DNA from 4 places in the Enterococcus sp. S86.2 genome. Region 1 is predicted to be linked to each of the others. Evidence: a T-box and tRNA genes for the amino acid it is inferred to sense, from the RefSeq annotation. Region 1 holds a T-box; the other regions hold tRNA genes.
The links. The T-box of region 1 lies ahead of argS (arginine--tRNA ligase). A T-box ahead of a tRNA ligase gene usually reads a tRNA of that ligase, here a tRNA-Arg.

Region 1 (3,035 bases):
ACAATTTTACCTTTACGGGTAGACAATTTCTTACCACCTTGAGTAATTAAACCAAAGGCAATGTGATGCATATCATCAGACCAATCAAAGCCCATTTCTTTTAAGACCGCTTTTAATTGTTTAAAGTGATAACTTTGTTCATTTCCGACAACATAAATGGATTGCGCAAAGTCATACGTGCGCTTGCGGTATAGCGCTGCCGCTAAGTCACGGGTAATATAAAGTGTAGCGCCATCTGACTTACGAATTAACGCTGGATTTAAATCATAAGCAGATAAGTCAACGATTTCAGCCCCACGGTCTTCTTTTAACAAATGTTTTTCTTCTAACAATTCAATGATTTCATCCATCTTGTCATTGTAGAAAGCTTCACCGTTTAATGAGTCAAACTTCACTTCCAACATGTCATAAATCTTATTGAATTCTTTCATTGACTCATCACGGAACCATTGCCATAAAGAAACCGCTTCTTTATCGCCGTCTTCTAATTTTTTGAACCAAGCCCGCGCTTCATCGTCTAATTCAGGTTGTGTTTCTACTTCTTCGTGGAATTGCACGTATAAACGTAATAACTCGTTGATTGGTTCAGATTTTACAGCTTCTTCAGAACCCCATTTTTTATAAGCAACAATTAATTTACCAAATTGCGTACCCCAGTCACCTAAGTGGTTAATACGAATTGGGTTGTAGCCGATTTTTTCCATAATAAAACCAATTGAATTTCCGATAACCGTTGAACGTAAATGTCCCATTGAAATCGGCTTGGCAATGTTGGGTGAAGACAAATCGATTGGTACATTACGATTTTCACCTATATTGGCATCCCCATAATGTTCTTTTTCTTTGACAACAGTCGCTAAAACTTTTTCAGAAATAGCACCTTTATTCATAAAGAAGTTTAAGTATGGACCTACTACTTCGATTTTTTCAAAGTTTTTGCCATCAATTTTTTCCGCTAATTCTGGTGCAATTTGTTGTGGCGCTTTTTTATACGCTTTAGCTAAAGCAAAGGCTGGAAAAGCAACATCCCCATGATCAGCTGATTTTGGATTTTCCAATAATTTTTCGATTTGCTCCATGGTTAAATCATCTTTTAATACATCATAAAGCGCTTTTGCTACGACATCTTTGTTGTTCATCTGATATCCTCCTTAGATTAAAATGAGCTAAAAACTCATCAGTTACCCTTATTTTACAATTTAATGATCACCAAAGCCACTTAGAGCTTTAGTTACTCTTGATTTTGTCAATAAAAAAAGCCCCTAACGATAATCGTTAGAGACGAGACTTCCCGCGGTACCACTCTTGTTGTTTGAATACTCAAACCAGCTTCTTCTATAACGGTAGATCGCCGTCTGCTACATGCAGATTTTCCCAAGTGCGTTTCTTATTTGTCTTCTTGCTTGGCTCACACCCGCCCAAACTCGCTAAATTTCCAACAAACAATACTCTCTTGTTCACAAAATCAATTATTAAACTGACACTGATTATAACAAATACTTTTTTTTCTGGCTAGTCTTTTTATCATTATTTTAAATGAAAAAGTATTTTCTTTCATTTCTTTGTTTAAAATTGTATTTTTACTAATTAGATTTCAAAAAATATCCCCACTGTACCCTAAAGGAGAAAAATGTACAGCAGAGATATTTTTTAGCAAATTAACTATTAGTCGGCAACTACAATCGTGCCATCTTCATTAGCCAATAAGTTTTCAATATTTTCCAATGAAGTGATGATTGCCTTACCTTCAGGACGAGCTTCAACAAATTCAATACATGCTTGTACTTTAGGCAACATACTGCCTGGAGCAAATTGATCTTCTTGAATGTATTGTTTCATTTCTGAAACTGTCACGCGTTCTAACTTCTTTTGATCTGGTTTTTGATAATTTACATACACATTATCAACACCAGTCAAGACGATTAGAAGGTCTGCTTTAATGATTTCCGCTAATTTTTCAGAAGCGAAATCTTTGTCAATTACAGCTTCGCGACCTTCCAAACCTTTTGCAGTTTCCACAACAGGAATACCGCCACCACCAACAGAAATTGTCACCACACCTTGATCTACTAAACTTTCGATCACGCGTGCTTCTTTAATTGAAAGTGGTTTTGGTGATGCAACAACTTTACGCCAGCCTCGCCCTGCATCTTCTTTAAAAGTAGCATTGCCCGCTTGCATTTGTTGTTTGGCTTCTTCTTCAGTGAAGAATGGACCAACTGGTTTACTTGGATTATTAAAAGATGGATCGTCTTCTGCCACAATAACTTGTGTCACTAAAGAAACAACATCTTTATCAATACCTTTTTCTTTTAAGATAGCGCCCATTTCATTTTGTAACCAGTAACCAATTGAACCTTCTGTCATAGCAACACAAGTATCTAAAGGCATAGCTGGTGTTTTTTCAGAGTCCGCTGCCGCTTGTTGGATTAATAAGTTCCCAACTTGGGGACCATTACCATGGGAGATGATTAATTCATCCCCTTGTTCGATAAATTGAACTAAATATTTTGCAGTTTCTTTTAATGCATTTTGTTGTGCTTGTGCAGTTGCGTCATCAGATAAGATTGCATTACCACCTAAAGCTACAACGACTTTACGTTTTGCCATAATTATCGCTCCTCGTAAGAAATTTTGACAGTTTTTAGAAACACCAAAACAAGCCAGCTCTTTTGACAGGCAAAAGGCTCAAAGAACTGACTCGTCTTAGTTAAAGTAGGTTTTAATTTAGTAGCGATTAAGCACGTGGAATAAACAGATTACCTAATGTCGCAGCCATAATAGCTTTGATTGAGTGCATGCGGTTTTCCGCTTGATCAAATTGACGCGCATATTTAGAACGGAAGACTTCATCTGTAACTTCCATTTCAGTAATGCCAAATCTTTCTTTCATTTGTTCGCCATATACAGTGTTTGTATCATGGAATGCTGGTAAGCAGTGTAAGAAGATTAAGCGATCTGTATTATGTGTTTTTTCAACTAATTCCATGTTGATTTGGTAAGGACGCAATAATTTGATACGTTCTTCAAATTTG
Region 2 (3,035 bases), 690 kb from region 1:
GCAATTGGGTTCGGCACTAATTTTAGACGATCGCGGTCATAAATTACGCTATTTCGTCTTTGCTCCATTTTACATGTTGCTTTATTGGATGATGAATGCCCTCACCATCTTAACAACGCTAATTCCCGCCTTCAAGACAATTTTAGGCTATGGTAGTGGCACATGGGTGAGCCCAGAACGGAAAAAAAGTTGATAAAAAGTAAATAATAGAGAAAATCCCCAATCAATTCTGATTGGGGATTTTCTCTATTATTTCTTGTAATTTTTCTATAAAAGATAGTGTTATGAGTCAAAGCGTTTTCGCTTGCTGGAGCTTGGGATTTTTAAGGCGTCGCGATATTTGGCAACCGTGCGGCGGGAAATAGTAATGCCTTCTGCTTTTAGTAAGTCGACTAATTTTTGATCAGAGTGTGGTTTACCTTTGTCTTCTTCTTCAACGAGGGCTTGAAGACGGACTTTGACGTTATCAGTCGACAAATCTTCGCCGCTATCATTTTGAATCCCGACTTTTTGACTGAAGAAGTGCTTTAATTCAAATATTCCAAAATCTGTTTCCAAGTATTTTCCATTGACCGCCCGGCTGACGGTGGACTCATGAATTTCCAGCTCTTCTGCGATATCTTTTAAAATCAAAGGTTTAATCGGTCGGCTTTCATCTAGGAAGAATTCTTGTTGGTGGGCGATAATTGCTTGTCCCACGCGTAAAATTGTATCACCACGTTGTTGTACCATTTTTTGCAGGGATTCAAAATCTTGTTTTTTCTCATTTAGATATTTTTTGGTCTCGTCATCGGCTTTTTTTGCCATTTGGTCAAAGTAGCTTTGCTGGAAGTGCATTTCTGGCATGCCCCGCCGGTTGCTGGTGATTTTAATTTTTTTTCCGTCACTTATTTTGACTGTCAAATCCGGGATAATGTATAAGCCATCGGTGGTGCCAAAACTTGCTCCTGGCGTAGGGGTTAGCGTTTGAATATAGTCGAAGACTGTTTGTACTTCGCTAACTGGAATAGCTAACTTTTTCGCTAGTTCAGGCCATTTGCGATTTACCAAGTCCTCAAAATGTTCTTCTAAGATAAGATAAGCCAAATTAGGCGCTAAATCATCTCTTTCAGTTTGCAGCATGAGACATTCTTGTAAGTTACGGGCACCAACCCCAGCAGGGTCCAATTGCTGAATTAAAGTTAAAGCGTCTAAAACTTGTATCTTTGTGGCCTGCATTTTTGTAACAACTTCATCTAAATCAATTGTTAAAAAACCGTTTAAATCAATATATTCAATTAAAAATAAAACAATGTCACGTAAAAACGTATCGCGATAATTCAAGTGAACTTGGTCGATGAGATATTCAAACAACGAAATACGATCATCCGGAATTTGGCTTAAGTAGTTCAATTCTTCGCCACTGGAAGAACGGGGCTTGGAATAGCTTAAGGCGTAATTAGCTTCTGATACTTCGATTAAAGGATTTTCCATTGCTTTTGTTTCGACAAATTCGGCTAATTCATCAATTGAAAATTGCAAAACTTGAATTGATTGTTGCAATGACTGTGTCATAGCAAGCTTTTGCGATTGTTTTTGCTTTTGTGAAAAACTTTGTTGAAATTTCATGTATTTTCCTCTTGATTTTATTCTGATTATTAGCTAAACTAACATATGTTCGGCGCTCTTAGTGTAGTGGATATCACGTAAGATTCCGGTTCTTGAGACAGGGGTTCGATTCCCTTAGAGCGCGTTAAGACATCTTCTAGCTAAGAAGGTGTCTTTTTTATTGCGGTGAAAAAACGCTATCAAACAGCTACTGAGCTATTTTAACACGATTTTTGTTGGAAATGAATGCTTCAAAAGTGATAATTTAATTTTTCCCTTACGCAAATAAAGGATCAATTAGAAATCAAGGCTTTTGTTTTCGTTGTGCAATTTATCACTTGGCGTTAGATTAATTAGTAAAGCGATTTAACGTAATAGCACAGTTTTCAGAAGTATTTTTCTTAGCTTTTTAGTTGCACAATAGAATGGAAAATGGTACTATTACTTCCGTAAGGTTAAAGGAATTTGACCTGCAGTAAATTTTTTTTGGTCTCGATGGGTCGAAATAGGTCTACGATGGACATAAACCGTCCATTGTCAAAAAAGGAGAGTAATCATGCTTGATGACTTAAAATTGATTGAAGCAGTTGCTCCTGATATCCTGCATGTTTTGCAAGAACGTTATAAAATCTTGCGAAATATTTACTGGATGCAGCCTATTGGTCGCCGAAACTTAGCAGATAGTTTGAATATGACCGAACGGATTTTACGTACCGAAACGGATTTATTAAAACGATTAGCTTTAATTGATGTCTCAAAAAGTGGTATGAGCTTAACTAAAACGGGTGAAAAAGTTTTTACCGATTTAGGCAAAGTAATGGATCAACTTTTTGGCATGCATCAATTAGAAAAACAGTTGGCCAATCATTTTGGCATTGCCCGCTGTGTAATATCTGCTGGTGATAGTGACCGACAAGAAAAAGTCGTGAAAAACTTTGGTGAGAGTTTAAATGAATCGTTAGATTTACTTTTACCTGAAGGCAAGAACGTCATCGCGGTAATGGGTGGGACAACAATGGCCCAAGTTGCCGAATGTCTGACAAACCTTGAAAGTGATGAACGACATAACCTTTTTGTACCGGCCAGAGGTGGTATTGGAGAGGCTCTGACTGTACAAGCCAACTCAGTTTCTGCTATGATGGCAATGAGGTCAAATGGTGAACATCGGGCACTTTATGTCCCAGAACAATTAAGTTCTGACACGTATCGTTCCCTTATGAAGGAACCCTCAATCCTTGAGGTGTTAAACTTGATAAGCCATGCTGACTGTGTTATTCATAGTATTGGGCGTGCTTTGCATATGGCGGCTAGACGCAAGATGACTGAAAATGAAATCTTGATGCTAAAACAAGCCAATGCAGTCGCTGAATCATTTGGTTATTTCTTTGATGAAACTGGTAAAGTGGTCTATAAAGTGCCACGGATTGGTTTACAATTAAAAGATTTAC
Region 3 (3,035 bases), 340 kb from region 1:
AAATAAAACTCCGGGTTAATTGTGTGGTAATGGGAGATGTCTGATTTTTTATAGGTATTGATCTGTACGTCAAAATCATTGCTAAAACGCGCCTTTAATAGCTTGATTAACTCATTATAAGCACTTCCCACCCCTTGGCCTTTAATCGTGTCGGCTCGAGAAAACATGGTAATTTTTATCATAATAAAATCCCTTCAAATCTAATTTATAAACTTGCTTGTATTACTCCTCTTATACCCTAGTTAAACATCAGCTGAACAAGCAATAAATAAAATACGACATTAAAACGTATTTCATAAAAAAATTCAAATCCAAAAATTTCTTTTTAATCTAACGACAATTATAGCATAAGCTTCTTGGGAATAAAATCAGGCTAAAGCCCGACTTCTCGCTTGCGCTATCCCATACAAATGTTAAAATTTAATTAAAGAATAATTTTTCTAACGAAAAGAGGATGGCGATGAAAAAGATATTGTTTCCCCTGCTACTAACTGCGGCTTTGTTATTATCAGGCTGTCGCGAAAAAAGTACAACAGACGTAACGCTAGCAACAAGTCCAAACAATACAAAAAAAACAACAGCCACGAGTATCGATAAAAATCCCGACTTATTAATCAATCAGGCTCAATATCAACAACTAGCTGAAAAGACAGGTGCGACCAAAGCTAAATTAGTTGGTACTAAAGAATACGACGTCACTTTAAAAGATGCCAATTGGGAAAATGTAACGATTACCAGCGATGAATGTAAAATCATTAAAATCAAAGATTATAAAGATAAACAAAACAAGGAATACGAAGGCTACGTTTTAATGCATTTTACAATTGAAACTGGCGATACTGCGGTAAATGTCGCCCCTGAAAAAGGCGTTTTAACTACCAATACCAGTGGGCAAACGACAGGTAATTTAGCGATGGACGAATTTGGTGGAAAAATCCCTGCAAATAAAACCGTGACCGGAACAGCAGCTTATCCACTAGAAAAATTGGCAGACGCCGATGACGTTACCACTATTGAATTGAAATTTACCGGTAAAAAAGCCAACGTCGCGTCTTCAGAAAAAGAAACTACACATGACTATGACTTTATTTTAAGTAAAAACCGTTAATAAAGCAGAATATTTTTCATTTTTGGCCACTGGGCTTATACTGCCGCTAGGAGATGATCGTATGAAACTAAACATTACCAATGAAGCTGCTTTTTACTTAGCAGATAAATTAGCCGGCAGCAAATCTTTTATATTAGCTTTAAATGACGGTTCAAATCAATTTTCATCAGCCCAAGGATGTTGTATGATTGGGGATCGTTTTTTGATTAAACCCATTAAAGAAAAAATAGCGCCTTTTAGTGAACAGCTACAAAACGAGCAATATCAAGTGTATATATCCGATTATGAAAAAAACTTTTTACCCTATAACATCACATTAGATCGTAGTGGTAGTTACGGTAATTTCGTTTTACGTTCTGATGAAGGAATATTAGATATAAATGTAGCTTTTCAAACAGCAGAATAAAAACTTATCTGGCAGGTAAACACCATGGATTAAATTCTTTTCGTGTTTATCTGTTTTTTTTGCATTTAAGCCATACGTATGTTCACTAAACTACAAGCAATATCTTCGAAATGCGACCGCGATGATGCTACCCTTGTATTACATCAAACACAGGAGGGATTATTATGAAAACGACAAAAGAAGAAATTTTAGCCCGCCGAATAGACGCTTACAAGCAATCACGTGAAAAAATCATAAAAAAAGCTTTGCAAGAAACGACACCAGAAAGAAAAAATAAATCGCTGCATTTTAAATTTGTCCGCCACACAGCTCACTAAACAAAGAACGCGGCAATCATGGCGCCTTGGTTTCAAATTATTAATCAGTCTACTTTTAATCCAAAAAGAAAAACCGCTAGAAATATTAATTTCTAGCGGTTTTTTAGCGTCACAGGAGGGATTCGAACCCCCGACCGTCCGCTTAGAAGGCGGATGCTCTATCCGGCTGAGCTACTATGACATAGCAACAAAGTTCATTATAGAAAACTGACCACCTAATGTCAATCAGTTTTCTTAATAAATACGTTATTTTTTCGCCGACCATAAAAAAGTTTGAATTAATCGCATAACCGTAGGATGAACAACCAACTGGCTATGTTTCGCATTTTCGGTCACAAGAAACGTTTGATAACTTTGACTGTCGCCATAAATTAGTTCTCCAGCCAGAAGACTTGTAACAGGTACAGTCCCGTCAGAATTCCCATCGGCAACATTTCCAGCTACACTAACGACAGAAATTGTCTTAGGCAAACGCTGTTTATTATCCAAATAGCGTTTTAAAACATCACTGACTTTTTTTACTTCATTAAAAGTCGGTGTCATTTCATTATACTTCCATCCCACATCGTTAAATGGCGTTCCTAAAAATAAAATTTTATTTGGCTTGGGATCAATTGACAAAGAAACATACTCCAAATAATCCGTCAAAACCAACCCGCCATTGGAGTGGCCAAGAAAATTATAATGTTCAACACCATATTGGTGCTGAACGTAAGTCATTGCTTTTTCATACCATACTGCTTGTTTTGGGACGGTCTCTTCTGAGCTGTCAGCAAAACCAATGACGATAATCGGCTGACTGGCTTTTTGTGATAACTCACCTTTAATCGTTAATTGGCCATTTGTCTGCACCGTGATTTTCAAAACCTCGCATGCAGTTGTCTTTTGCAATTGGACAATTAATTTATCAAAACGGTCCACCGTCGCACCCGTGCCTGGGACCATTACTAATGCTTCATTTTCCAATGTAATCGGTACTTTTCTATCCTCTGCTTTAGCATTTACGTGAAAAGTATTTAATAAAAAAGCCAACAATCCCAACCATAAAACTCCTTTTAACCATTTATTTGCCATGACGAGACTACCTCTTTTTAGTTTAAGATAGACTGTCTAACTTAAATGGAAATTAAACTAAAAAGAAATCATTTCTTTTTCTTTGGTAATTAATAAAATTCCATCACCTAAAGGCACTAAACTTGAAGTT
Region 4 (3,035 bases), 170 kb from region 1:
TATTTTGTAAGTTTTCTTACAAAATAGTGGCTTTAAGTTTATTTATACTTTAGCGATTGATTGAACGAGATACACGATTAATGGTGTGGCGCATCCCTCGAATTGCAATAGACATTTCGAAAATATTTTCTGCGGGTGCCATGCCGCCATAGCCAGCATCGCCAATATGTTGCAAATCAACGCCACATATTTTATTAGTGATCGCCATTTGTCGTAGCGTTTCTGGACGTGCGCTTTCTTGGCTAGTACCGATGGCAGTCATTGTTAGCAGATCATTTTCTTTTGCCAATTTTACCGCTTCAATTAAATCTTGCTCTAAAAAGCCTTGGATCGTTCCAACAGCTGGTAGTAATAAAATATCTGCTCCTGCCTTGGCATAAGCAGCTACAGCCTCTTTGGTCACAACCGGTTCACTTGAGCCTGCGCTGTGCATTTTTCCAGCAATCACTAGGCCTGAAAAATGTTTTTTGGCAATTTTGACAGCATCAGCAATTGCAGCGTTGGTTACACCGGTGCCGGGGTTTCCAGTAAAACAAATAAAATCAACACCTAATTTTTCTGCTTCTTGAATTGTTTCAATGGAGCTTGTTCGTCCCTTAGAAATGACAACTTGCTCACTCATCAAATCCAACTCGGCGGCAATAGGCTCTAAATTAATGCCAATTGGTCGTCCTGTTAATTTTTTTAAAGTTGGGATTGGATTTTCAATCACTGTTTTTTCATCAAAAATCATTTCTGGTGTTAAGCCCGGCATCCCAAAAACAACTGGCCGAAAACAATCAAAACCATTTAATAAAATTAAGTCAGCGCCAAATGATGATGCTACCTCTGCATTGGTCACATCCATTGCTTGTGGAATTGTTTGCACAACCGTTTCTGTTACAATTACACGACCTTCACTTGCTTTAATCGATTGTTTCAATTCTTTGGCACTCATTTTTTTTACATCACTATAATCAGCACTAATTAATCGTTTTACCATTTGTATTCCTCTTTCTTTACGGACGACTTGCATCCTTTATCACTTCAGGCTAAAATATAACAGTATGTTCCCGTAGCTCAGTCGGATAGAGCGGTCGCCTCCTAAGCGACAGGCCGCTGGTTCAATTCCAGTCGGGAACGTTTTGAAGTCCGTTTAGGGCTTCTTTTTTATTTTAAAAATAGTCCGCTAGCAGCGGTTTTTCTGATGGTAGCAATTTTTCTAAGGCATAAGCCAGCTCTGGTGTTACATCAATTTTTTCTTCTGCCTGTAAAGATTTGATCTTCACACTACCTAAAAACAACTGTGTAAAGCTTTGTGGCGTGGCTTTAATCTTTGGCAGCAAACTTTCTTTAACCTTGGAAACATTCCCATCTGGATAAATCTCGTATATACCATTATTAGCTGGCAAATAATTATCCTGATAAATTTCAATAGCGAAATCTGACAGAATCTTTTCTTGCCAAGGAAATGATTTTAAAAAGGTCGCCACATTGACAACCCGCGCCATCATATAAGGTAAAATCTTCACTTCTACTTGTGGATCCAAAACTTGCAGTAATTTGGTTGTACCGCCAAACGGATGCGTCCAATGAATTGTTTTGACCGTGCCGCTATGTGCTGCAATAAAATCATGTAAACTTCTTTTTCCTTTTTCTGACAAGGCCACTAATTCTATGATTTCCAATTTATCGACGCTAATTTGATAAACAACGTAACCACACATTACCCCGTTTTCTTCATATAGTGCAAAGTTAAAATTTTTATGCAAAGAAAATTTGTAGGTAAACCACCACTCAGCCCGCAACATTCCCCCACGCATACTTTCAGTACTTTTTTGATAAATTTCTGCCATATTCTTTTGCGCTACTTCAAAAGAAACACGGCTGACTTTACCGTGACTTTGACCGCCAAAAGGCCATTTTTCTGCTGGAGCCTCATAACGAATTTGCAAAAATGCTGTCTCATAGCCATAGCGGCGATAAAAAGGATAGGAAAACGGTGCTAAATAAGCTAACTGTACGCCCTCATCATAACTGTCTTCTAGCACTTGTTTCATAAGCTTATCAATACGACCTTGTTTGCGGAATTCAGGATAACTGGAAACATAGCCAATTCCCCTCATTTCAAACGTCTGATTCCAAAAATTGACTAAAAAAGGCGTAGCCATAATTTGACTAACCAATTTCTTTTCAGCCAAAGAACCATAGTTTTTAGAATTTCGGGCCAGATATTCAAAACGTTCAACTTTTGTAGCGCTCTTCTCACGAGCAAAAGCATAAGCCGCCAAGTCAAACATCTGGTCATTAAAATCTGATTTCATCTTTACAATTGTCACCGGTTTTCCCTCCAAACGAAAAAAGGTGGCCATAGCCCCCTTTTTAATTGGCATTTGCCATATTTTCTAGCATCTTACCAAACTGGCGCTTGCGGAAAAATCCTAGCATAATGCCTAAAATCATATCATTCATTTGCTGCATAAAACCAAAAGATTGCATATTTTCGTTATAGCTGACTTTACAAGTCTTGTCGTTAATTGGTGTAATTTCATAGCGGACGACAAATTCGTTACGGCTTGTTGAGGTTTTAAATTGATATATTTGATTTTCAACCAATTCTTCAATTGTAATTTTGGCACTGCTATTTTTCGAAAATTGCTTCACGTAGGAAAGATTTTTTAATTGTTTGCGTGTAATATTTTCCCCCGTCGCTTTTCTGACATCGAAAATAACTGAGTCCATCATCTTATCAAAAAATTTTTCTGCTGAAATATTCAAATTTTTTTCTACTTTCATGCTTTATCGCCTCTTTCACGTTTTGGCGTTTTGCCTTTTAGAAATAATAGTCCACCAACCAAAATAAACGCTAACCCTACTATCAAACGTCCTACATTCATTTGTTGCGATGGTCCGCTAAAACTATAAATAGTGATTAAAAAGCCGATACTACATAAAAACAAGCCATTTTTTACCATATTTATCATCCTACTTCCTACTTTTACACCTGTTGTTAAATCCATTTTTTCTAAAGCGCTGCTTTATGTTTTTATTTATGC

Region 2: it has a tRNA-Arg gene. The T-box ahead of argS (arginine--tRNA ligase) is inferred to sense a tRNA for this amino acid. The anticodon was not compared.
Region 3: it has a tRNA-Arg gene. The T-box ahead of argS (arginine--tRNA ligase) is inferred to sense a tRNA for this amino acid. The anticodon was not compared.
Region 4: it has a tRNA-Arg gene. The T-box ahead of argS (arginine--tRNA ligase) is inferred to sense a tRNA for this amino acid. The anticodon was not compared.

The regions. Positions count from the first base shown of each region.
Region 1 is NZ_CM206813.1:1,250,404-1,253,438, reverse strand. It holds gene argS (arginine--tRNA ligase) at 1-1,139, opposite strand, end outside; T-box leader at 1,275-1,470, opposite strand; gene arcC (carbamate kinase) at 1,666-2,610, opposite strand; gene argF (ornithine carbamoyltransferase) at 2,738-3,035, opposite strand, start outside.
Region 2 is NZ_CM206813.1:1,945,342-1,948,376, reverse strand. It holds gene AC6R0T_RS09190 (glycosyltransferase family 2 protein) at 1-193, shown strand, start outside; gene rpoN (RNA polymerase factor sigma-54) at 283-1,608, opposite strand; tRNA gene AC6R0T_RS09180 (tRNA-Arg) at 1,661-1,732, shown strand; gene AC6R0T_RS09175 (sugar-binding transcriptional regulator) at 2,144-3,035, shown strand, end outside.
Region 3 is NZ_CM206813.1:909,262-912,296, reverse strand. It holds gene AC6R0T_RS04140 (glycosyltransferase family 4 protein) at 1-182, opposite strand, end outside; gene AC6R0T_RS04135 (hypothetical protein) at 461-1,108, shown strand; gene AC6R0T_RS04130 (iron-sulfur cluster biosynthesis family protein) at 1,170-1,514, shown strand; gene AC6R0T_RS04125 (hypothetical protein) at 1,679-1,831, shown strand; tRNA gene AC6R0T_RS04120 (tRNA-Arg) at 1,939-2,012, opposite strand; gene AC6R0T_RS04115 (alpha/beta hydrolase) at 2,078-2,905, opposite strand; gene AC6R0T_RS04110 (O-methyltransferase) at 2,963-3,035, opposite strand, start outside.
Region 4 is NZ_CM206813.1:1,077,622-1,080,656, reverse strand. It holds gene AC6R0T_RS04930 (DUF7916 family protein) at 50-982, opposite strand; tRNA gene AC6R0T_RS04925 (tRNA-Arg) at 1,049-1,122, shown strand; gene AC6R0T_RS04920 (GNAT family N-acetyltransferase) at 1,155-2,318, opposite strand; gene AC6R0T_RS04915 (DUF3284 domain-containing protein) at 2,362-2,775, opposite strand; gene AC6R0T_RS04910 (DUF3188 domain-containing protein) at 2,772-2,999, opposite strand; gene AC6R0T_RS04905 (hypothetical protein) at 3,030-3,035, opposite strand, start outside.